Regions from separate parts of the Vibrio sp. V31_P5A7T61 genome, predicted to be linked through region 2. Evidence: predicted binding sites of a transcription regulator. Region 2 holds the regulator's gene; each other region holds the start of a gene.

Region 1 (8,087 bases), on a different contig from region 2:
GAGTTTGTGTTGAAGACTCGGCAAGTGCACTCACCCATTGAGTAATACGATCAAACTCATCAGTGTGTTTGTTCTTTATCGGAGCATCGACCGAGCTTAATAAGCTTTGCATCCCCTTCTCAAAATAACTGAATCGTTTACTGACGGTTATCCAAAAAATACCGTACATTCCTAGAGCAATAGCACTTGTAACCACCGTCATCACTACGATCAAACGAAAGAAAACTATTTTCGCTTGTTGAAAATACATTCTGGGTTCTATGGTTTTTAAGACACCAATCGGCTCATTTACAGCGCTTTTAAGTAGAGAATAGTGCGTTAAAAACTGTTCTGTTCGCTCAATGACCAATGAAGGTTCCGAAACACTCACCTCTGTCCACCATGTTAGTGCTTCAGAATCGGTAATCAGTTGATTGTCAGCCATTAAAATCGCTTGATAACGTTCAGGAAAACGTGCGGTCAAATCTTGAGCCCAAAGCATCCAACCGACCATGTCACTTTGACCACTATTATCTCTTACTGATGTGAGGCTTATAACCCATAGTTGCTGATCAACACGAATAAGACCGGAAAAACTTTGTTTATCACTATCTCTTCGTCTTTCCATCAAATGTAAATATTCTGTCACACTGTCCGAATTCAGCATTTGATCGGTAATGTGGCTAACCTCTGAGTCTGAAAAGCGTCCATAGGCTAACGAAAGCGTTCCCATCGGCTTAAGAAACACCATAATATCAACACCTAAAATATCTAGGCTTTCCTGTGTTAAATTACGTTCGACGTAAACCGTATCCTTATCAATCAAAAACAAATAAGTTTCATCCCAATGAGCCCAATCATAAGAGGCCTCTTCTTGACTCTTAATAATGGATTCAATTACCGATGAGGCCTGAGTGCTCGCTCGTCTAACCTCCATATTTTCTAACTCATATAAGCTATATAAGAAAAAATACCGAGTCAGCAATAAACTACTGAGTACTACGCCAACTAAACCTAGAGCAAAAAGTAAAGCTGTCTTTATTTCTAAATTAACCTTACGGATCATCGTCGTCTCTTCATTAACATCGCTCTTAGATATCCGATTTTAGTTGCTAAAACCGACACGTAACGTGATATTGCTCCACGATAAGTTAAGTATCCGACTAAAACCATCCATTTCACTTATTTCAATACCAACAGTATGGACTATCTCTGATCATTTCGCCGTTATGAAGCCTATGTCGTTGAGGTTTTAACGATCGATAATCGAGTGTTACCTTATGCCGCAAACGTTTTCTTTTTCATGCTGTTCCAGTATCATTGCCGCTGTTTTTATCTCTCAAGCGAAAGTCAATGTCATCTGGGCATTGAGTATGAATAAGGATTCTTTATGTTGGGAACGGCTACTCTCAATAGTGCAACACGGGTGCTATTACTTGGTTCAGGCGAACTCGGTAAGGAAGTCGCTATTGAATGTCAACGTCTTGGTTTAGAAGTCATTGCTTGTGATCGCTATGCGAATGCGCCTGCAATGCAAGTCGCACATCGCTACCATGTATTCGATATGCTTGATCCTCAAGCGCTACAGCAAGTCATCGAGCAAGAGCAACCACACTATATCGTGCCCGAAGTGGAAGCCATCGCCACGGATAAACTGGTCGAATTAGAAACACAAGGTTTCACGGTTATCCCAACCGCCAAAGCGACTCAATTGACGATGAATCGAGAAGGCATTCGCCGTCTCGCGGCTGAGCAGCTATCGCTACCAACCTCCAATTATCAATTTGCGGATAGCTATGAGCAATTCGTGCTCGCTGTCGAGCAAATTGGCTTACCTTGTGTCTGTAAACCGATCATGAGCTCTTCTGGTAAAGGTCAAAGTGTTTTAAAAAGCCCAGAAGATATTGAACAAGCATGGCACTATGCTCAACAAGGCGGACGTTCAGGTGCAGGTCGAGTAATCGTCGAAGGTTTTGTTGATTTTGATTATGAAATCACCTTATTAACGATTCGCGCTATCGATGGTGTCCATTTTTGCGCCCCTATCGGTCACCGACAAGAAGAGGGTGATTATCGTGAGTCTTGGCAGCCACAAGCAATGTCCGAAAATGCCTTAAAAGCCGCTGAATATGTTGCCGAGGAAATTGTTAATGCGCTTGGTGGCTATGGATTATTTGGTGTTGAATTGTTCGTCAAAGGCGACCAAGTCATTTTCAATGAGGTCTCCCCTCGACCACACGATACTGGTATGGTGACGATGATTTCGCAAGATTTATCGGAATTTGCACTGCACGTGCGGGCTTTTATCGGTTTACCCGTCGGAGCGATAACTCAATATGGGCCTTCAGCTTCAGCCGCTATTCTTGGTCAAGGTATCTCAAACAACATCCAATTTTCAGGATTGGATGATGCGCTGAGTGTACCAACCGCTCAGGTTCGTCTATTTGCGAAACCTGAGATTAATGGGCGTCGTCGTTTAGGTGTCGCTTTAACACGTGGTAAAACGACGACCGAAGCCACAGATCGAGCCATAGAATGCGCTAAAGCGATTAGTATTGAGTACTAATCGTATTACTGTCACTCAACAATAAATCGTGTCGATAACAAAAACAGCGTTCTCATTATGATCAGTAATGAGAACGGCAACACTATTTGATTTTTTCTATCGTCTCCGCAACGTACACCGCACCCTTACGTATTTCTTCAATCAATGTTTTGGTAATACTTAACTGGTTATTACACTCTGTCACCTTGGAACGCACACTGTCTAAACTCGCTTCTGAGGTTGTCGTTAATTCGGTATTTCTTTTTACAATGGCACTGATTTCATCGGTCGCTTTAGAGGTATTGGCTGCAAGTGAGCGGACTTCATCGGCAACGACCGCAAATCCACGGCCATACTCGCCAGCCCTCGCCGCTTCAATCGCCGCATTCAACGCCAATAAGTTGGTTTGATCAGCGATACTAGAAATGGTGGTCACAATTTGCACAATCTGTTTAGATTGCCCAGCTAATTGCCCCATTAGCTCATTGGCTTTATTGACCGTAGCTTCAATATCTTGTGCACTAGCAGCCGCATCGGCCACCATTTTTGAACCATCATGAGTTAGAGAAACCGTTTCTTGAGAACGCTGCTCGGCAATCAGAGTCGCCTCTTCTATCCGTTTTGACCTTTGTATTCTATCAGTTATATCACTAGCAAATTTAGTAACTCGAACGATCTTACCTTGATCATCAAAAATCGGATTGTAGGTCGCTTCTATCCAAATTTCCTCACCATACTTAGTCAAACGTTTAAATAATCCTGATTGAAACTTGCCTTTCGCTAATTCGCTCCAGAATTTAGGGTGTTCTTGATGAAATGATTCATCGCAAAAAATACGATGATGTTTACCGACAATCTCATTCAATTGATAACCAAGTGCCGTTAAGAAATTTTTATTGGCTTCAATAATTGTCCCATCCGGTGTGAAAGAGATCACCGCCATCGATTTATCCACAGCATTAAAAACGGCCGCCTGCGAATCTAATTTTTGTTTCGCTTTAGTCACATCACTGGCAATTTTAATCACCTTATAGACTTTACCTTGCTGATTTTTAATCGGTATATAGGTCGCTTCGATCCAAATTTCTTGCCCGCTTTTGGTTAAACGACTGAACGTTCCCGATTGAGATTGCCCTTGAGCAAGCTGCTGCCAAAAAGTTGAGTAAGCAGGTGAATCACTCAGTTTTTTAGCGCAGAACATTCGATGATGATGCCCTTTAATCTCTTCTAAACCATACCCTGTGACTTGTAAGAAAAGCTTATTCGCAGATAACACTTCACCTCGGGGGGTAAACTCGATGTAAGCGGTATGATTACCGATTGCCGCAAGAATATCGCCCGCAGCGATTAACTGGTCACGCTCTTGAGTAACTTGTTTTAATTGTTTGGACTGCTGATTAAAAAACATAAAACGATCCTTATTATCTACGGCTAAGGCTGAGGCTGAGGCTGAGGCTGAGGCTGAGGCTGAGGCTCAAAATAGAGCCTAATTAACAAATCCTTGATTACAGTTTATATCATTATGCCGAAAAGCCTTGGCTCTTTATGTTTTTATTAACCAGACCTCTTCAGCAAAATAACTGACTCCTTTTTTGACGCTTTCCGGATGCTGTGCATCCACTTCATCACGAGCTAAACGTTGGATATCAAAACCATTAAATAACTGACGAATTTCTTGTTCATTAACACTAAATGGTGGGCCACTGCGCTCTTCTTGAGGATAATCCAAACTGATCAGCAATATTCTACCTCCCGGCTTCAGTAAGCTTTTTAAGCGCTCAGCATAGTGTACTCGCATCTCTTCTGGGAGAGCGATTAAGGCCGCGCGATCATAAATAATATCAACCGGAGTCAATGGCGCGGTAAAAATATCCCCAGTATAAAGAGTCAGTTCATCAAATTGGTAACTCTCATGCTGTGCAGACAGTTGAGTCACTAATGGCGTATAAAAATGTTCAGCAAAAAAGGCTCTTACTGCTATTGGGCTAAGCTCAACACCTTGAACCTCATCATGTCTAGCGGCTAGCCAGACTAAGTCTTCACTTTTTCCACACAAAGGAACAAAAACGTTATCGCTACGTTGGGGTAACGTCGCTGACCAATATTCCATGAGTAATGGATTAACGTCATCAAGATGGAAACCAAGCTGATTCGCCGCCCATTTGTTATGCCAAAATTCTGGATCTCTCATTTTTCTCAACCATTGTATTATTCAAAGACGACTAGCTTACTGATACGCTAAAGTACGCAAAAGGCTGCATTATGCTGTTGTCATCAATAAGGCTCAACATCAAATGTGAAGGATATACATTTCTTTACATTCGAATGCGGAACTGTGGACCCAATCAAGAGTCTCAACACTGTGACCAAAGCCATATTATTGAAATAGAGAAGATACTTTAGGTTGAATTCGTTTCAGTCACCCCAACTTAAACCTTAGTGGCTTCTGTTTGTTGTTGGATTAGCGTTCTTTTAAGTCCTTCTTTTGACCTAAACAACGCAAGCTAAGGAGAATGAATGAGTCTATTGCTAAGAACGACGGCCCTCATGCTATTCATGTTAAGCCGAGCCCCTGCCTTCGCCGCAACCATTCCGGTCAATGTATCGTCTCAAACGCCTCAAGGAGAATATCAAAATGAAATCAATGCCCAACGCTTTAAGCATAGTTTAAGTGGTTTATACGGTATCCAAACCACGTATCACTCGGTCATTCAACCATACAGTAACTTTGATGAACTTTATCAAAAAGCGAGTGACGCTCAACCAGAGCTAGAAGCCTTATGTACTGGTACCGCAATGCTCACATCGGCTCAAGCCCTATTTTCTGGAACTAAATCTCGTTCAAGAGCGCTCGAAAAAATCGCATTAGAACTCAATGGCCAACCAGAACGAATTACTGATTTAGCACGCGCGACCATCATTGCTGACGATGTACCAAGTTTAGTCGAAGCTTATGAGGTGTTAGGACGCGAAGCGAGGATCGTGAAAGTAAAAAATCGCTTTAAAACACCAGCAGCCTCTGGCTACCGTGATTTAAATCTCTTAGTCGAATTACCAAAAAGTAAAATTATTGCCGAAGTTCAATTGCACTTAAAAGCCATCGCGGAAGTCAAAAGTGGCCCAGAGCATGCTTTATACGAACAAATACAGCATATAGAACGTAACGCCAGCCAAGAGCAAAGACCACTCACCGATTGGGAAGTAGCCAAAATCCATCAAATTCGCCATCAATCTCTCAACTTATATCAACAGGCTTGGCAGCCGTACATTACGACAAATATCCAAGCGGCTTAATTATCTCGATCACAATAAAGAACGCAGAGTCTAGATGGCTCTGCGTTCTTTTGTTGATGTTTTGTCTATGAACTCATTAGTTTTTGAGCAAACTAAACTGAGTTCAATGATTTTTATCGTGATTAATCGAAATAAACCACTAAGTCAACATTCTCACCTCGTGCTTGCGCATCCAAAGTGAAGTAGATATAACCGGCTTTTTCTATTGGCATCGATAGATATTCATGACTGTCTGATCGCACAGAGTTCCATTGATAGTCATCTCTACTTGGCCATGTGACTGGGCTTGCAAAGAGATCAACATTATTCGTGGTGGATTGTGTTGGCGTCATCCATATTTGGACACGTTGAACACCTTCAGGGACGTAAATCGCTGCATAACGACGCTGATTCACCATTAAGTTCTGTTTGACCTCAGCCTCAAGGCGTATCGGGTTCAAATCGTCAACTTCATGGCTTGGGGTGCTAGTTTGGTCATATTGGATCTGTGCCAATAGCTTGACATCAGAAAACGCCGCTCTCCCAGTGACACTAATATAATAACGACCAGCTTGTACATAACCATCCGCTTGAGGCTTAAAACTTAATATCTCATTACTACCAAGGGCAACATTACTGAATTGATAATCATAATAATGAGCGACTTTTTCATAACTCATGTATAAGTCCGCATCACCTTGCCCATCAATCGTAACCTGAAAGCTTAACGTGCGCTCAGGAACATCAATATAATAGAGTTGCTCAGAAAGATAATTACCGTACAATATTATCGCTTGATTAGCCTCTAACTCTATCGGTTGTGCCTCTTGTGGCTGCTCAGGTGTAGGATCCACCGTTTCTGGTTCTTCAAGCTCTAACGTATCTAACCAGCGCGAAAAGTCCTCATCATATTGAGTACCTAATTGTTTCACCACTTCTGCCCACTGTGCATATTGACCTTGTCTTGCCAACGCCAGCAAGCGATCCACCTCTTGAGGGTGCGCTTCTAACATATAGCGCACTGCGAGATAACCCCAACGGTAAATACGATTAGTATCATGAGAATAGGTGGTCGCCATAACATCAGAAAGGCTCATTTTCCCCTGTTGAATCGTGCGAATAGCAGCATCGTAACCTTGTTTATAATGCATGTATTCCGCAAAACCTTCTAACCACCAGACAATATGTCCATGAGCAAGGTTTTCGCCAAAACCGCCATATAAGTTAAATCGTCCATCCAAATAGTGGACATATTCATGTTCAAGGTTAAGAATTGATAGCGCATCTTCACCGTTAGCATAGCGATAAGCGATAAATCGTGCTCGATTATTCGGATCGGCTGGATTGCCCTCTAGATACTGACCACCATTATCCGTCGTGTTATTAAACAAAAATGCGGAATAATCGACGTAACTTTGGTTATTCGCAAACACCACAACTTCTACTTTGTCATTCAAATCGTCGGCTACCGGTAGACCACCGCTGTTGACAACCTGATGGAAATCTTGCTCTTTCGCGTTGAGAACCGAACAGACTTCACGCTCTTGTTGTATGGTCAAATCTTGCGAACGAACAATCGCTGGGCCATCACATTGGTGCCAATTAGGTAATATACGCGCTGCTAGGTTATCTTTTTGCGCTTCTATATTTATATCGGCAATCGCTTCTGGGGCGAAGTGCTGGAGCATCTCTACCGCTGCCAACCATAGCGTTTCATGTTCACTACCTAACGGGTAACGTTGTAACGTATCTAGCATCACTTGTTTCGCTTGTTGGCGAGTAACTAACTGAGAGGAAGCCAGTAACCGTCCTGTTTCTCGAATCGCATTAAAAACTAAAAATTTTGCGTCGGTGGTTAATGCCCACTGATTGTTTTGCGCAAACCGCTCCAAAGTATCAATATGTTGTGGATTGTGAGCTAAATATTGATAAAACTCATCTCGTCCGATATGACCGGCCATAGCTCTAAATAAATTATTTAAGCCATCAACCCATTGAGTATTTTGCGCAGTATCGGGGGTAAAGTGCTCTAATAACGCCATCATACTGTCCATCGTCAATGGCAGTTGTTTAATGCTATCCGCCATCAAACTCATGTTTTTAAAGGCACTAACTTGTTCTCGGCCTTGATTAACCACATGAGGAGAGCGCAGAAACTGATTGATTGTTTGTGCAATTCGCTCGTTTAATGCTTGAGAAAATGGCTGATGTTCACCTTGGGCATAAAAACGCACATAATAAGCAGCACGAATAAATTCACTTAAATTATTAATGATCTTCGCTTGATCCG
Region 2 (8,087 bases):
ATGGTAGTTTTACTGATCTAATGAACTATGATTTTACTGCTCGGATGGAAGAAAAACTTGACCAAATTGCAGAGGGTGAAGCGAATTGGAAACAAGTATTGGATGCCTTTTTCGTTGATTTTAGTGGTGATTTAGAGCAAGCCGAGCAGGACGAAGATCACGGTGGTATGAAGCCTAACCATATTGTCATGACTAATATTATGTGCCCAACCTGTTCTCGTCCTATGGGGATCAGAACGGCTTCAACTGGGGTCTTCCTCGGTTGTTCAGGTTATGCATTGCTTCCGAAAGAACGTTGTAAAACGACGATTAATTTGGGCGATGAAGATGGCATTATCAATGTTCTTGAGGAAGATGTCGAAACGGCAGCGTTACGAGCGAAAAAACGTTGTCCGATTTGTGAAACGGCGATGGACGCTTATCTAATTGATGGTCAACGTAAACTACATGTTTGCGGTAATAACCCAAACTGTGAAGGTTATGTCGTTGAAACCGGTGAGTTCAAAGTTAAAGGTTACGACGGTCCCGTTGTTGAGTGTGATAAATGTTCATCAGATATGGTGTTAAAAACTGGACGTTTTGGTAAGTACATGGACTGCACCAATGACAACTGTAAGAACACTCGAAAGATATTGAGAAACGGCGAAGTTGCTCCTCCTAAAGAAGATCCGGTTCATTTCCCTGAACTGCCGTGTGAAAACTCAGATGCCTATTTTGTGCTACGTGACGGTGCTTCTGGACTATTCTTAGCCGCCAGTAATTTTCCGAAATCTCGTGAAACACGGGCGCCTCTTGTTGAAGAGTTACAGCGTTTTAAACAACGTTTACCTGAAAAGTACCAATATCTAGCGACGGCTCCCACTCATGATCCCGATGGGCTTGCTGCGGTGGTACGGTTTAGTCGTAAGAGTAAAGAGCATTACGTACGCACGGAAGCAAATGGTAAACCTTCCGGTTGGACGGCAATCTATGACGATGGTCACTGGCAAGTGACGGACAAACGAAAGTCAGCCAAATAAGAGAAATTTTTCTTATCGATAACAACATTGAGGCAGCCATTGGCTGCCTCAATGTTTTCCTAGTAAGTCATTCTTAATGGAGAATCGGTGTGCTTTTTCAAGCAAAATTATTCCCCAATTTTCATCCTATTTTTCTCATCATCAATAAATAGTCGTTATTTTTCGTTACCAAAAATGAAACATAAAAATGCAATTTCATAACGTTATGATGCCTTAATTGTGAACAAGATTAGGAGTTCAACCGATTGGCTGTTTTACTGGCTCAAAATAGACAATTGCCATTTGTATTTTTATGCAAACGCTATAAAGTAATACACAACCAATTGCACTTTTCGTGGTTGGCCGAAAGGCCGTAATAAACTAAGGATAGTATCGTCATCCCCCCAATAGTATTGACATGACGATAATCAATAAAACTTAATGGAGAATAACAATGACCGGTGTACTAGGAATGATTCTGGCTGGTGGTGAAGGCTCAAGATTGAAGCCTTTAACTGAATCGCGTACTAAACCTGCCGTGCCATTTGGTGGTAGTTATCGCTTGATAGATTTCGCCCTAAACAATTTTATTAATGCAGATTTAATGCGAGTGTATGTATTAACACAGTTCAAATCGCAATCCCTTTATCTGCATATGAAAAAAGGCTGGAACGTCTCTAGCCTGCGTGGCAGCTTTATTGATTCCATACCTGCCCAGATGCGTGATGGTAAACGTTGGTACGAAGGAACGGCCGATGCTATTTATCAGAACTTACGTTTCATTGAAATTTCTGAAGCCGATGATGTCTGTATCTTTGGTTCTGATCATATCTATAAAATGGATATTCGTCAGATGCTTGATTTCCATCGTCGAATGGAAGCCAAACTGACCGTCTCTGCCATTCGTATGCCTCTTGTCCAAGCGTCACAATTTGGGGTGATAGAGGTAGATGTCACGGGGAAGATGATTGGTTTTGAAGAAAAACCTCAGCACCCTAAATCGATACCGGGTGAGCCTGAGTGGGCATTAGTATCAATGGGTAATTACATTTTTGATACCGATACGTTATGCCGTGAATTACGTGAAGATGCGGTAAACCCAGAGTCTAGCCATGATTTTGGTAAAGATATTATCCCTAAAATGTTTCCGCAGGGTGAAGTCTTCGTTTATGATTTCTCAACCAATAAAATCAAAGGTGAGAAGGGCGAAGCCTACTGGCGTGATGTCGGCACGATTGAATCTTATTGGTCTGCGCATATGGACTTATTGCAAAAAGATGCGCCATTTTCTCTTTATAACCGCAGTTGGCCTTTACATACTCATTATCCACCGTTGCCACCAGCGACCTTTGCTAATGAAGGAGAGAAAAAGGTTTGTATTACCGATAGTTTAATTTCAGCGGGAAGTTATATCCAAGGTGCAAAAATTTATAAATCGGTGTTAGGTTTTCGAACCAATATCGGTGCAGGTTCATGGATCAGTGAATCGATTATTCTTGGTGATGTCAAAATTGGCGCTGGTTGTACGATTAAACGCACGATTATCGATAAGGACGTCGAAATTGCTCCAGGAACGGTGATTGGGGAAGATTTACAATTAGATAGGCAGCGCTTCCATGTCTCTGATGAAGGCATTGTAGTCATCGAAAAAGGAATGAAAGTTGGATTCTAATCTTGAAAAAATGAATATTTGGTTTGTTGTATCCGAAGCAGAAGGCTTAGTGAAGAGCGGAGGCTTAGCCGACGTTGCCAAAGCTTTACCAAAAGCATTACAGGAGTTAGGTCACCAGGTAGCCATTGTGCTACCTGCTTATCGTTCAATTCCAAATAAAATGGATTTACCCATCATACTCGAAACCGAGTTAACCCACTGGCCTCATACTCGCTATCAAGTAAGGCAGGGTGAGCTCGACGGTGTTGTGGTTTACCTGATTGATTGTGATGTTTACTTTGATCGACCAGAAATGTATGCGGAGCACAATCAAGCTTACACGGACAACGGTGAGCGTTTTGGTTTTTTCTCGGCGGCGTGTCTGGATATTTTGCCCAAGCTGAATATTAAGCCAACCATCATCCATGCCAATGATTGGCATACAGGTTTAGTGCCTTTTTTATTAAAAACTCGCTACCGTGAAGACCCACATTTTTTCGGCGTTAAGTCGGTGCTGACTATTCATAATGCCATTTTCAAAGGTATTTTTTCCTACTACCAATTGGAAGTTATCCCCGAGTTAAATCTCTCTGGGATGGAGTTTCTACAGTACGGACATGATCATGTTAGCATGCTACGAGCTGGTATTGCTTTTGCCGATAAAATCAATGCGGTGAGTCCTAATTATGCTTCTGAACTGTTGACGCCGTTAGGTTCTCACGGATTGGTGGATGATTTTGTGCGCCGTGCGCGAGATCTGCATGGGATTGTCAATGGATGCGATTATTCTGAATGGAGCCCCTTGACGGATCGTTATATTCCTCAGACTTACCATGCGGAACGACAATCGCTCACTCTAGGAAAATCAGCCAGTAAACTTGCCTTGCAGCAAGAGTTAAATTTACCACAAGTGACGACACCGATGTTTGGCATGGTATGCCGTTTGACTCATCAAAAAGGATTTCATTATTTATTGCCTATTCTTGAGTCGTTTTTGCGTAATCAGGTACAAGTGGTGATCGTCGGCACCGGTGAACCGGAGATTGCGGCGGCATTACATAAAATTGCTGCGCATTATCCTGATAAGTTAGGGTTTGTTGAGACTTACAGCAATCGTTTGGCTCATTTAGTTGAAGCGGGCTCGGATTTTTTTCTCATGCCCTCAGAATTTGAAGCTTGTGGACTAAACCAAATCTACAGTATGGCTTATGGTACTTTACCTATCGTACGCGAGGTTGGAGGTTTAAAAGATACCGTACAAGATTATGATAAATACCCTCAGCAAGCGACGGGGTTTGGTTTTCAAGAGCCGTCACCAGCGGCATTATTGATCACGATGCAGAGGGCGTTGCTGTTTTATCTACAGCAACCTGAAGAGATGCTTAATGTTCAAATACGAGCGATGAGCAGAGATTTTGGCTGGCGTGAGTCTGCTCTTGAATACCTTAAAATGTACCGCTTAGCCATTTTTGACTAAATGTCTATGAAGACGGGAAGCGTCAATGCTTGTTGATCGGCTACCATCGTCTTTTCTTTTCTAATCACTTTCCTTTATACCGATGGGGAGCTTCCCCGTCGGTTTACCAATCGCCCGTTTAACAACAATAGATTTTTACAACTCAAAAACGATTTTTGACACTAAAATATGCTAATCTCTCAGTATCAATGATTTTGATTTTCTGTGGTATCCATGTCTCAATCTTTACTGTTTCATAAAGTTTATCCACATCCAACCAGCCGAGAATGGGTGGTGTTTGTGCATGGTGCGGGTGGAAGCTCGTCTATTTGGTTTAAGCAGATCAAAGCGTATAAGCAGCATTTTAATCTGCTATTGATTGATTTACGCGGCCATGGAAAATCTCATCGTCTTATCAAAGATCTGATTGCTAATCGATACACCTTTAAGACAGTGACCATTGATGTACTTAAGGTGCTGGATCACTTAAAAATAGCTTCAGCTCATTTTGTCGGGATGTCACTGGGGACCATTATCGTGCGTAATATTGCCGAATTGTCCGCCCAGCGAGTTCGCTCTATGGTATTAGGTGGCGCTGTCACTCGTTTGAATATCCGCTCTCAGCTTTTGGTGAAGTTAGGCCACCTCAGTAAACATCTCATTCCCTATATGTGGTTATATCGACTGTTTGCTTATATTGTCATGCCACAACGCAGTCAGAAAGAGTCTCGTCATCTGTTCGTTCGAGAAGCTAAAAAATTGTGTCAGCAAGAGTTTAAACGCTGGTTTACATTGACTGCGGAAGTCAATCCATTGATGCGTTATTTCAAAGATCGAGAGTTGCCTATTCCCACCTTGTATTTAATGGGGGAGCGCGACTATATGTTTATTCGCCCAGTACGCGAAATGGTCGCCGCGCATCGACAGAGTGAACTGTTGGAACTCCCAAATTGTGGTCATGTTTGTAATGTCGAGCAACCGGAGTTGTTTAACCAACTGTCGATTCAATTTATCCAGCGGCAAAGTACAGCAACGACTTTATCTCATTCAGTGACTTAATCTCAGTGTCAACTGATTGAATGGCACGATTGTTGGGCAGCTATGCTTGTCTTAAGCCAATCATGTTGTTGATTTATATTGATAGAGATTAGAGGAAATGGTTGGCGAGCTGTCAGCTTCAATTGTGCAAACGATATCGAAATGATTAAGGTCAAGGAATCATGATGCTTATTAGGAGGCGTTATGATTGGTAGATATACCCGCTACTGACTCTCAGTGAGCGGGCTAGATATCAAAATTAAAACAGGTTTTTTTTCAATTCTTCACGACGACTTGGAGGGATCACCGACCAATGTTTACCTTCGATTGCCCCTTCTAACGCCCACAATAACTCTAAACTGACATCAGATGAGTGACTTTGTCTGATCGCCTGATAAGCGGCGACAGCACCCGTTTGTTGCAACTGATCAACGGAATGAATGCCTGCTTTTTTGAGCATTCTTTCGGTTGCTAAACGTAGGTTAGGCAGATCTTTAAGACGAGTGGGTTTAGTCTGCTCTTGCTGCTCTCGCTCCGATTTGGCTTGGCGTAAGGCGACGGTTGCTTCCTGCAAAATGGTCGTTGGATCAAGCCAACAGGTATCAGGTAAAGCAAAGTACTTAGTTACCACAGGAAAGCCCCGTTTTTTATAAACGTAGGGCAGATAGCCTCTTTCGGTAAAAACTTTAGCAGATTCATCGTCAGCTCGAAGATGGAGTTGATTGTTGACGACTAAAGCGAACATAGTGTCATCGACAAAAATGCCGAAGCCACCAAACATTGAGCGCGACTTGACCTGGCCAAGCAGTTCGAATAGCCGCATTGAATCTTTTAATACCGGTTTATCCATGCTGTCATTCTCGGTGTATTAAGCAATTCGCCAGCAAAATCAGGTCCGAGAAAATAGCAAAACGTCAAAAAGCATAATAATAGGGGGAGTTGACTGCTTGTTTTAGCTATTTTGTCATCGGCAACCCCGCTACCTACCACTATGGTTTAGGCCGGAGGCTTTGCGTCCCATCTTTTCAAATGGTTTGCCCTGTGCGTGACACGTTTCATTATTGACAAAATAGTATAACTTGGATGTATAAAATAAACAAATCATTGAATAAATATCACACTCAGTGATTGTTTATATGATGTTTGTTTCATTTTGATTTGAATTAGGCAAAGATTGCCCCCCAATCGTGGCGCTAAGGCTACGATTGGGTTTGAAGTCTTTTTTGCTCAATAATGGGTCAATGAAGTGGTTATCTATTTAGCGGTGAGTTTTTTGACTGAGTCACGTTCCACGATTTCAGGGTGCATTTCAAAAATACGTCTTTCGTGTTCTTTATCTTTGATGCGCTCCAACAATATTTCAAACGCATTTTTCCCAACACGGCGTTTAGGTTGATGGACCGTGGTCAGTGGCGGAGAGAAATATTCGGCTAACTCAATATTATCATAACCAATGACTGACATATCGTCTGGCACGCGTATGCCACGTTGCTGTAAACGGCTGATCAGACCTAATGCCATGGTATCATTAAAGCAGAATACCGCGCTCGGGCGTGTATCCATAGCAATGATTTTATCCGCGGCTAGAACGGCAGTATCGCATTCGAAATTGCCTTCTAAAATCCAATCTTCTTTTACCGTTAGGTTGGCTTCTGCCATGGCACGCCGAAAGCCTGCGATACGTTCTTGACAGGCGGCTTTAACAAAGTGACCACTTAGACAAGCAATTTCAGTGTGCCCATTTTCGATCAAATATTTCGTTGCTAGATAACCCCCTTCTTCAGAGTTATCAATGATCTTATCGGCTTGTGATGTTTGCGGGCCCCAATCCATAATAACTTTAGGTATCGAGGGATGACTCTCTAACATCTCAAGTAACTCTTCCGTTAAATCGGAGCACATGACCAACATACCGTCGACCCGCTTTTCAGCAAGCATACGAATATAGTCACGTTGTTTCTCGTAGATACCACCAGTATTGCAGAGGATCAGTGTATAGCCTTGGCGATAGCAATAGCTTTCAACACCATCGATCACTTCAGAAAAGAATAGATTGGTGGATTGAGTCACCAACATACCGATCGTACGCGTGGTGTTACATTTTAAGCTGCGTGCGACGGCGCTTGGTGCATAATTCAGCTGTTTAACCGCGTCCAAGACTTTTTCTTGAGTGGTTTCTGCCACAAAACGTGTTTTATTGATGACATGAGATACGGTTGTTGTCGATACGCCTGCTAGGCGTGCAACGTCTTTAATCGTAGCCATAAAATTATCCTGTCGGTGACTGCTCGGCGTTAGGTAACTAGAGCAGTAGTTATGTCCCGAAAGTGCAATCGCCCTGTTAGGAGATCGTGATAGGAGAGAGGTTTGTTTTAAGCACTGTCGATGCTGCCTTTTTACAACGTCTCATTCTTCGGGTATAGGCTAACGTCAGCCTAAAAGTAATAAAAACACAAAAACCGCTGTTAAATAGCGGCCTATTGGTTACATTTAATCTTGTTAATAACCAGCAAGATTCTAGACTGCAACGCAGTAACTCGCAATCAAATTCGGCCCATAATCCTTCCAATTGATGTTAAATGTGCACAATGTTTATCAAGTTGTGCACCAAACCACTTTTTCGACGATGCCGCTTATAACAAGAATATCAATCACCCTCTACGGCAGGCGATGATTCATTCAATTTGGGTTCATGGCTCACCCAATCGCGCATGGCTTGCCATATTAGCCCCATGGTTTCATACCAATACCGCTCAGTTTGTTCTAAATAGAGCGCTCTCGGGATATATTTATCCCAAGCTTGGCTGATATTCGTTTGGGCAAGATAATTTGTCGGCGCAGGGATAGGCGTTAGCCCTGCAGATTGAAATTCATTCATTGCACGGGGCATGTGGCTGGCCGAGGTGACCAGAACCAGAGTGCGCTGCTGAACAAAAGCGGCCGC
Region 3 (8,087 bases), on a different contig from region 2:
GGCACGCGTAACTGTTCAAGACGCTGTTGAAAAAGTTGGCAACCGTTTCGACTTAGTTCTGATTGCGGCTCGCCGCGCTCGTCAAATTCAAACGGGCGGTAAAGACGCTCTAGTGCCGGAAGAGAACGATAAGACCACGGTTATCGCTCTACGCGAAATCGAAGAAGGTCTGATCACGAAAGATGTACTTGATAATCGTGAGCGTCAAGAGCAACAAGAGCAAGAAGCAGCAGAATTAGCCGCGGTAAGCAGCATCGTTCATAACCGCTAATTCTGTATCAGCAAGGATTCAACTGACGGGCCTGAAATTTGTATCTATTCGATAGCCTCAAAAGTGTTGTCCAAGAATATCTCACAGAGCCTCAAATAGAGGCTCTGCGCCAATCTTACCTAGTGGCAAGAGATGCTCATGAAGGGCAAACCCGCTCAAGCGGGGAACCGTATATTATCCACCCTGTTGCAGTGGCTCGAATCCTAGCAGAAATGCGTTTGGATTTAGAAACACTGCAAGCGGCCTTGCTGCACGATGTTATCGAAGATACCTCTGCCACTAAAGCACAACTAGAAGCCCAATTTGGGAGCGCTGTCGCCGAACTGGTCGATGGTGTGTCTAAACTGGATAAACTCAAGTTTCGCGATCGTAAAGAAGCCCAAGCGGAAAATTTTCGCAAAATGGTGCTAGCGATGGTGCAAGACATTCGAGTCATCTTGATCAAACTCTCTGACCGTACGCACAACATGCGTACGCTCGGTGCGTTGCGTCCCGATAAAAAACGGCGAATTGCCCGTGAAACATTAGAGATCTATGCCCCTCTCGCTCACCGCTTAGGTATCCATAATATTAAAACCGAGCTCGAAGAGCTCGGTTTTGAAGCCTTATATCCGAATCGCTTTCGGGTCCTCAAAGAAGTGGTCAAAGCGGCTCGTGGTAATCGCAAAGAGATGATTCAACGCATCCATAGTGAAATTGAAGATCGCTTACGAGAAGTCAATCTCTCAGCACGAGTAGTTGGCCGAGAGAAAAATCTTTATTCCATCTATAACAAGATGAAGACTAAAGAACAGCGCTTTCACACCATTATGGATATCTACGCCTTTCGAGTGATTGTCGATTCGGCCGATACCTGTTATCGCGTATTGGGCCAAGTCCATAGCCTGTATAAACCACGTCCAGGGCGAGTGAAAGATTACATCGCGGTCCCTAAAGCCAACGGCTATCAATCGTTACATACCTCCATGGTCGGCCCACATGGCGTCCCTGTCGAAGTGCAAATTCGCACCGAAGATATGGATCAAATGGCCGACAAAGGGGTTGCCGCTCATTGGTCTTATAAAGCTAATGGCGAACGAGGAGGCACCACGGCGCAAGTCAAAGCCCAACGTTGGATGCAAAGTTTACTTGAGCTACAACAAAGCGCGGGTAACTCGTTTGAATTTATTGAAAACGTAAAATCGGATCTCTTCCCCGATGAAATCTACGTCTTTACTCCAAAAGGGCGCATCGTGGAACTGCCGATGGGCGCTACCGCGGTCGATTTTGCTTACGCGGTCCATACTGATGTGGGTAATACTTGCGTGGGTTCACGAGTCGATCGCAACCCTTACCCGCTGAGCAAACCACTTAAAAATGGTCAAACCGTTGAGATTATCAGTGCGCCCGGCGCAAGACCAAACGCCGCTTGGCTCAACTATGTGGTGACCTCTCGGGCGCGAACTAAAATTCGCCAAGTGCTGAAAACCATGCGCCGCGAAGAGTCCATCACCTTAGGTCGCCGACTGCTCAACCACGCCCTCGGTGAACGCTCACTGGCCGACATCAGCCCAGAAAATTTTGCCCATGTATTAAGTGAACTTAAAATCGCTAACGAGCAAGATTTACTCGCCGCGATTGGTTTGGGTGAACTAATGAGTATCGTCATCGCACGTCGCTTACTGGGCAATGCCGATGAGCTCAACGAAACAGAAAACCCTGACGGTTCGGCGAAGAAAAAATTGCCTATCCGCGGCGCAGAAGGCATTTTATTAACCTTCGCTAATTGCTGCCATCCAATCCCTGATGATTCGATTATTGCTCATGTTTCTCCGGGACGCGGCTTGGTTGTACACCGTGAAACCTGTCCAAATGTACGCGGCTACCAACGAGAGCCCGATAAATACATGGCGGTGGAATGGACCAAAGATTACGACCAAGACTTTATCGCTGAACTGACGGTGGATATGCACAATCGTCAAGGTGCGCTGGCCGATTTAACCAATGTTATTTCCAATACCGGTTCAAACATTCACGGCCTCTCTACCGAAGAGCGCGATGGCCGTTTGTATACCGTGACGGTACTGTTAAGCACCAAAGACCGAGTCCACTTAGCGGGGATCATGCGAAAAATCCGCGTGATGCCAAACGCCTTAAAAGTGCGGCGTAGAAAGTACTAACCCTTTAACGCACAGAAAGCCCTGAATCAGGGCTTTTTTATTAGCAATAGACTGACTAAGAAAAGGTGTGCAGCACAACGCGAGCACATAAATAGATTTATGAATTTAGAACGTTATCAACGCATTCAAGATGTGCTTAAAGCCCGTCAAACCGATTTAACCGTCTGTTTGGAAGAAGTCCACAAACCGAATAATGTCTCTGCAGTGATCCGCACCGCCGATGCGGTTGGGTTACACCAAATTCATGCTGTATGGCCAAACGAACAAATGCGTACCTTAAGCCACACATCGGCAGGGGCGCGCAATTGGGTTGAAGTCCAGACTCACAACAGCACGCTAGAGGCCGTCAGTCACTTAAAAGAGACCGGCATGCAAATATTGGTGACCAATTTATCCGAGCACGCTATCGATTTTCGAGCGATTGATTACACCCAACCCACCGCCATCATTTTCGGCAGTGAAAAGTCAGGCATCTCGCCACAGGCCTTGCAATTAGCCGATCATGATATTGTTATTCCCATGGTGGGCATGGTTCAATCCTTGAATGTTTCGGTGGCTAGTGCGCTGATCTTATATGAAGCGCAGCGCCAGCGTCAGCAAGCTGGGATGTATGACCGCGAACAAAGCGCCCTATCCCAAGCAACAATTCAGCGTATTTTGTTTGAACGCGGTCATCCGGTTTTGGCTAAAGTCGCCAAACGTAAAGGACTGGCATACCCATTATTGGACGATCAAGGGCAGATCATCGCTGATAAAAAATGGTGGGACGCGATGCAGCGCGCATAATTTAACTGTACAAATACACAGCTCAATGATTGAATAACACGTACCATTTCTGATTAACTGGTTGATATTATGTCGCAGCTTCTGTCCGCAATACCATTAACATCGCTCTCGGGTGTCGGCGCTAAAGTCGCGGAAAAGCTTGTTAAAGTTGGCTTAAGCAATGTACAGGATCTGCTGTTTCATCTTCCACTGCGTTATGAAGACCGCTCACGCATCTATCCGATGGTCAAGCTACATCCAGGATTATGGGCAGCAGTTCAAGGTAAAATAACCGCCACTGATACCCATTTTGGGCGGCGGAAAATGCTCACCGTAAAGATCAGTGATGGTAATGGATCTCTCACGCTACGTTTTTTCAATTTTACTGCAGCGATGAAAAATAGCTTTGCGATTGGTAAGGTGATTTATGCGTTTGGCGAGATCAAACCCGGAAATCACGGACTGGAGATCATCCATCCCGATTATCAGCTTTATACTCAGCCACAAGACACACAACCAGAAGAGGCAACCCTGACCCCTGTTTATCCAACCACGGAAGGCCTAAGGCAAAGCACACTGCGCAGCTTAACCGAACAAGCTCTTGCGCTACTCGATAAAGCCGCGGTACAAGAACTGATGCCTGATGGATTGTACGATAAACAGATCAGCCTCGCTCAAGCGCTGCATATTTTGCATCGCCCGCCTACTGATATCGACCTGAGCCAATTTGATGAAGGACGTCATCCCGCTCAAGTTCGCCTGATCATCGAGGAGTTATTAGCGCAAAACCTCTCCATGCTCGCGGTGCGTAGCAAAGGTCAACAAGACGCGGCGCTGCCTCTCATCACTCAAGGCCAACTCAAAAAACAATTTCTTGCCCTGCTGCCGTTTCAACCAACTCAAGCACAAACACGAGTCGTAGAAGAGATTGAAACCGATCTTAGCAAAGCCCATCCAATGATGCGCCTAGTGCAAGGAGATGTCGGTTCCGGTAAAACGTTAGTCGCCGCTTTAGCCGCACTCAGAGCCATTGAACACGGTTATCAAGTGGCGCTGATGGCCCCAACCGAATTACTGGCCGAACAACATGCGGCAAACTTCGCCAACTGGTTTGATCCGTTAGGAATTCAAGTCGCTTGGCTTGCCGGTAAACTAAAAGGCAAAGCTCGGCAAACTGAATTAACGCAGATTGCCAGTGGCACCGCGAAAATGGTCGTTGGCACCCATGCGCTTTTTCAAGAGCAGGTTGAGTTTGATCATCTTGCGTTAGTCATTATTGATGAACAGCATCGCTTTGGCGTACATCAACGTTTAGAGCTACGTGAAAAAGGCGCAAAACAAGGTGCTTATCCACACCAGTTAATTATGACTGCGACCCCGATCCCACGTACTCTTGCCATGACCGCCTATGCGGATTTAGAAACTTCAATTATTGATGAACTGCCTCCCGGACGAACGCCCATCCAAACCGTGGCGATCCCGGATACCAAGCGCAGTGATATCATCGAACGGGTTCGTCATGCTTGCCTGCATGAGCATAAACAAGCTTATTGGGTCTGTACTTTAATTGATGAATCTGAAGTGCTGGAGGCGCAAGCTGCGGCCGATACCGCTGAAGAACTGCAGCGCCAGTTGACTGAACTTAAGATTGGCTTGGTCCATGGGCGCATGAAACCCGCGGAAAAACAGCAGGTGATGCAAGCCTTTAAAGACAATCAATTGCATCTTCTCGTAGCAACCACCGTCATTGAAGTCGGCGTCGATGTACCGAACGCTAGCTTGATGATCATTGAAAATCCAGAGCGATTAGGTTTAGCACAATTGCATCAATTGCGTGGCCGAGTCGGTCGAGGCTCTGTCGCCAGTCACTGTGTGCTGCTATACCGTTCACCCTTATCGAAAACCGCGCAAAAACGTTTGGCTGTATTAAGGGAAAGCAACGATGGTTTTGTGATTGCTCAGCGCGATCTTGAAATTCGTGGTCCGGGTGAATTATTGGGCACGAAACAAACCGGATTAGCTGATTTCAAAATTGCCGATCTGGTTCGTGATCAACGCTTAATTCCAGAAGTACAAAGAATAGCGCGGCACATTCATGATCACTACCCCACTCATGCTGATGCGATTATTGAACGCTGGCTCGGTGAGCGCGAAGTCTACGCCAAAGCATAATATTCACCACATTCGCGTTTTCGTGTTACTTGAACGTACAATGATGTCTGTTACCTCTTATTGATACATTAAAAAGCAAACGTTTGCTTTTTCTGATTAAGGCTCTATAATCCTCGCCCAAAATCACCAAGATGACGATTTCTCTACTAGCACTGGACTATAGCAAGCAGAGAATCCGGCTTGGTCAACTCAGAGTTGAGCCTGATTAACAGCAATCACAGGCGATAAAAACTCAACGGTGACGGCCCATTCAGCGCACGTCATCGACTGTCATTTTAGGATACCATCATGAGTCACCAACACGATACGCGTCCCTCTGAATTGATCTATCAATTGAATGAGCGCCCGCCTTTACCCCAAACTTTATTCGCCGCGATCCAGCATTTACTGGCGATGTTCGTTGCCGTCATCACACCGTCATTGATCATTTGCCAAGCGTTAGGGGTTCCGGCCGATCAAACCAATACCATTATTAGTATGTCGCTGTTTGCCTCTGGTCTTTCATCTTTTATTCAGATCCGAACCTTCGGGCCGATTGGCTCGGGACTGCTCTCGATTCAAGGCACCAGCTTTAACTTTCTGGGGCCAATCATTGGCGCGGGCCTCGCGCTGAAAGCCGGTGGAGCGGATATCGCCACTATGATGGCGGCGATTTTTGGTACCATTTTAGTCGCTTCTTTTGCTGAAATTTTACTATCACGTGTGCTGCAGTTTGCCCAGCGGATCATTACCCCTTTAGTTTCTGGTATCGTGGTAACGTTAATCGGTTTGACCTTAGTCCAAGTTGGCTTAGTCTCTATCGGAGGCGGCTACAGCGCACTGAGTGATGGTAGCTTTGGTAGCCTTGATAAACTCGCTTTAGCAGGCACCGTATTAGCGCTTATCGTGATCCTTAACCGAGCTCGCAATCCGTATATTCGCGTTGCTTCTATCGTCATCGCTATGCTGGTCGGTTATATTATGGCTTACTTACTCGGTATGGTTGATACCACACAGCGTCCTCAAAGTAGCCTCATCGCCCTGCCTATCCCAATGCAATATGGACTAAGCTTTGATTGGTCTTTATTCATTCCATTAGTATTGATTTTTTTGATCACGGCGTTAGAAGCGATTGGCGATATCACTGCGACCTCGGAAGTCTCAGGAGAACCGGTCAAAGGCCCAGTCTACATGAAACGTATCAAAGGGGGCGTACTGGCTGATGGGATTAACTCCGCTCTCGCCGCGCTACTGAATAGTTTCCCTAACTCGACCTTTAGCCAAAATAATGGGGTGATATTATTAACTGGCGTTGCCAGCCGTTATGTCGGTTATTTCATCGCGGCGATGCTGATGTTACTTGGACTCTTTCCCGGAGTAGCAAGCTTTGTGCAGTTAATTCCAGAGCCTGTACTGGGTGGCGCAACGATTGTCATGTTTGGTACGATTGCCGCCGCTGGGGTACGAATCATTTCGCGAGTTGAACTCGATCGCCGAGCCATTTTAATCATGGCACTGTCTTTTTCGATGGGATTAGGCATTGCGCAAAAACCTGAAATTCTGCAATTTATGCCAGAGATCATCAAAAGTATTTTCTCTTCTGGCGTAGCCGCTGGCGGCATTACCGCGATTCTACTCAATCTCTTATTGCCAGAGCACTCGACTCGCCCAGAGTCAGAAACCACCGTCACTGAGCAACCATAAGCGAGTTCAAATAATTAAGCCGGTTGGCGATACGCTAACCGGCTTGATCCCTGACTGAAGACTGCCAGGCTTACTTGGTTGGAAAACTGAGCTGAATTTTAAGGCCACCTTCGCTACGATTATTTAAAACAACCGCGCCATGATGCTGACCAACGATACGTTTTACAATCGCCAACCCAAGGCCAGTACCTTCACTACCTCGCGCAGTATCGCCTCGAATAAAGGGCTCAAAGACCTTTTGCACTTGGCTCGGATCAATCCCTGGGCCGTTATCTTCGACACAGACCCAAGCCATACGTTTATCCGCCGTTACCCCAGTACTGATTTTCACCCAGCCATTGCCATAACGTAACGCGTTCACCACTAAGTTACTCACCGCCCGTTTAATGGCAATCGGATTACCAAATACCGGTTCAATCGAAGCTTGAAAATCCGTTTCAATGTGCAGCTCATAACCGCCTTCAGAACTGGCAATATCTCCGCCAATCTCATTGAGATCGACGGCTTGGAAGGTTTGTTTATCGACCGGTTTTAAGTAGTCCATAAACTGGCTGATGATCTCGTTACACTCCTCGGTGTCACTAATGATCCCTTCAGCGAGATAACTGTCTTGAGGAGACATCATTTCGGTTGCTAAGCGGATTCTCGTCAATGGCGTTCGCAAATCATGGCTGATTCCCGCCATCAGTAAAGCGCGATCTTCTTCCAGTGCTTGAATGCCTTGCGACATTTGATTAAATGCGCGAGTTACCGCGCGAATTTCACTGGCCCCACTCTCTACAATTGGCGGCGGGATCTCCCCTCGTCCTACTGCCAAAGCGGCTCTTTCTAACGCAATCAAAGGACGATTTTGCAAGCGAATGAACAACCATCCTCCAACCAAGATCAGTACGGCGACAAAAATACTGTTACGAAACAGGGGAGCAAAATCATCTTCTCGTAATTCAGTCAGCGGAATACGTAAGATCTGCTCAGGTAACTGTTCGATTTTCATCCATAAAATATAACTTTCTGCTCCAACGCCCATGCGTACTTCC

The links. Region 2 encodes PurR, which represses purine synthesis genes. Its sites were predicted from a motif close to TNANGNAAACGTTTNCNTNA; they were not measured.
Region 1: a site for PurR is predicted at 1,261-1,280, ahead of purT (formate-dependent phosphoribosylglycinamide formyltransferase). Genes of this name have one in related genera too.
Region 3: a site for PurR is predicted at 5,439-5,458, ahead of CAG58_RS02195 (uracil-xanthine permease family protein). Genes of this name have one in related genera too.

Annotation. Positions count from the first base shown of each region.
Region 1 covers NZ_WXWI01000021.1:84,943-93,029, forward strand. The annotation lists gene CAG58_RS03945 (EAL domain-containing protein) at 1-1,045, opposite strand, end outside; gene purT (formate-dependent phosphoribosylglycinamide formyltransferase) at 1,370-2,545, shown strand; gene CAG58_RS03955 (methyl-accepting chemotaxis protein) at 2,628-3,932, opposite strand; gene CAG58_RS03960 (thiopurine S-methyltransferase) at 4,068-4,715, opposite strand; gene CAG58_RS03965 (RelA/SpoT domain-containing protein) at 5,042-5,818, shown strand; gene CAG58_RS03970 (M9 family metallopeptidase) at 5,941-8,087, opposite strand, start outside.
Region 2 covers NZ_WXWI01000025.1:99,748-107,834, forward strand. The annotation lists gene topA (type I DNA topoisomerase) at 1-1,019, shown strand, start outside; gene glgC (glucose-1-phosphate adenylyltransferase) at 1,453-2,670, shown strand; gene glgA (glycogen synthase GlgA) at 2,681-4,126, shown strand; gene CAG58_RS05390 (alpha/beta fold hydrolase) at 4,340-5,164, shown strand; gene CAG58_RS05395 (TfoX/Sxy family DNA transformation protein) at 5,403-5,993, opposite strand; cyclic di-GMP riboswitch class I at 6,110-6,192, opposite strand; gene purR (HTH-type transcriptional repressor PurR) at 6,398-7,408, opposite strand; gene elyC (envelope biogenesis factor ElyC) at 7,791-8,087, opposite strand, start outside.
Region 3 covers NZ_WXWI01000016.1:11,275-19,361, forward strand. The annotation lists gene rpoZ (DNA-directed RNA polymerase subunit omega) at 1-271, shown strand, start outside; gene spoT (bifunctional GTP diphosphokinase/guanosine-3',5'-bis pyrophosphate 3'-pyrophosphohydrolase) at 310-2,430, shown strand; gene trmH (tRNA (guanosine(18)-2'-O)-methyltransferase TrmH) at 2,530-3,216, shown strand; gene recG (ATP-dependent DNA helicase RecG) at 3,286-5,367, shown strand; gene CAG58_RS02195 (uracil-xanthine permease family protein) at 5,656-7,050, shown strand; gene envZ (two-component system sensor histidine kinase EnvZ) at 7,121-8,087, opposite strand, start outside.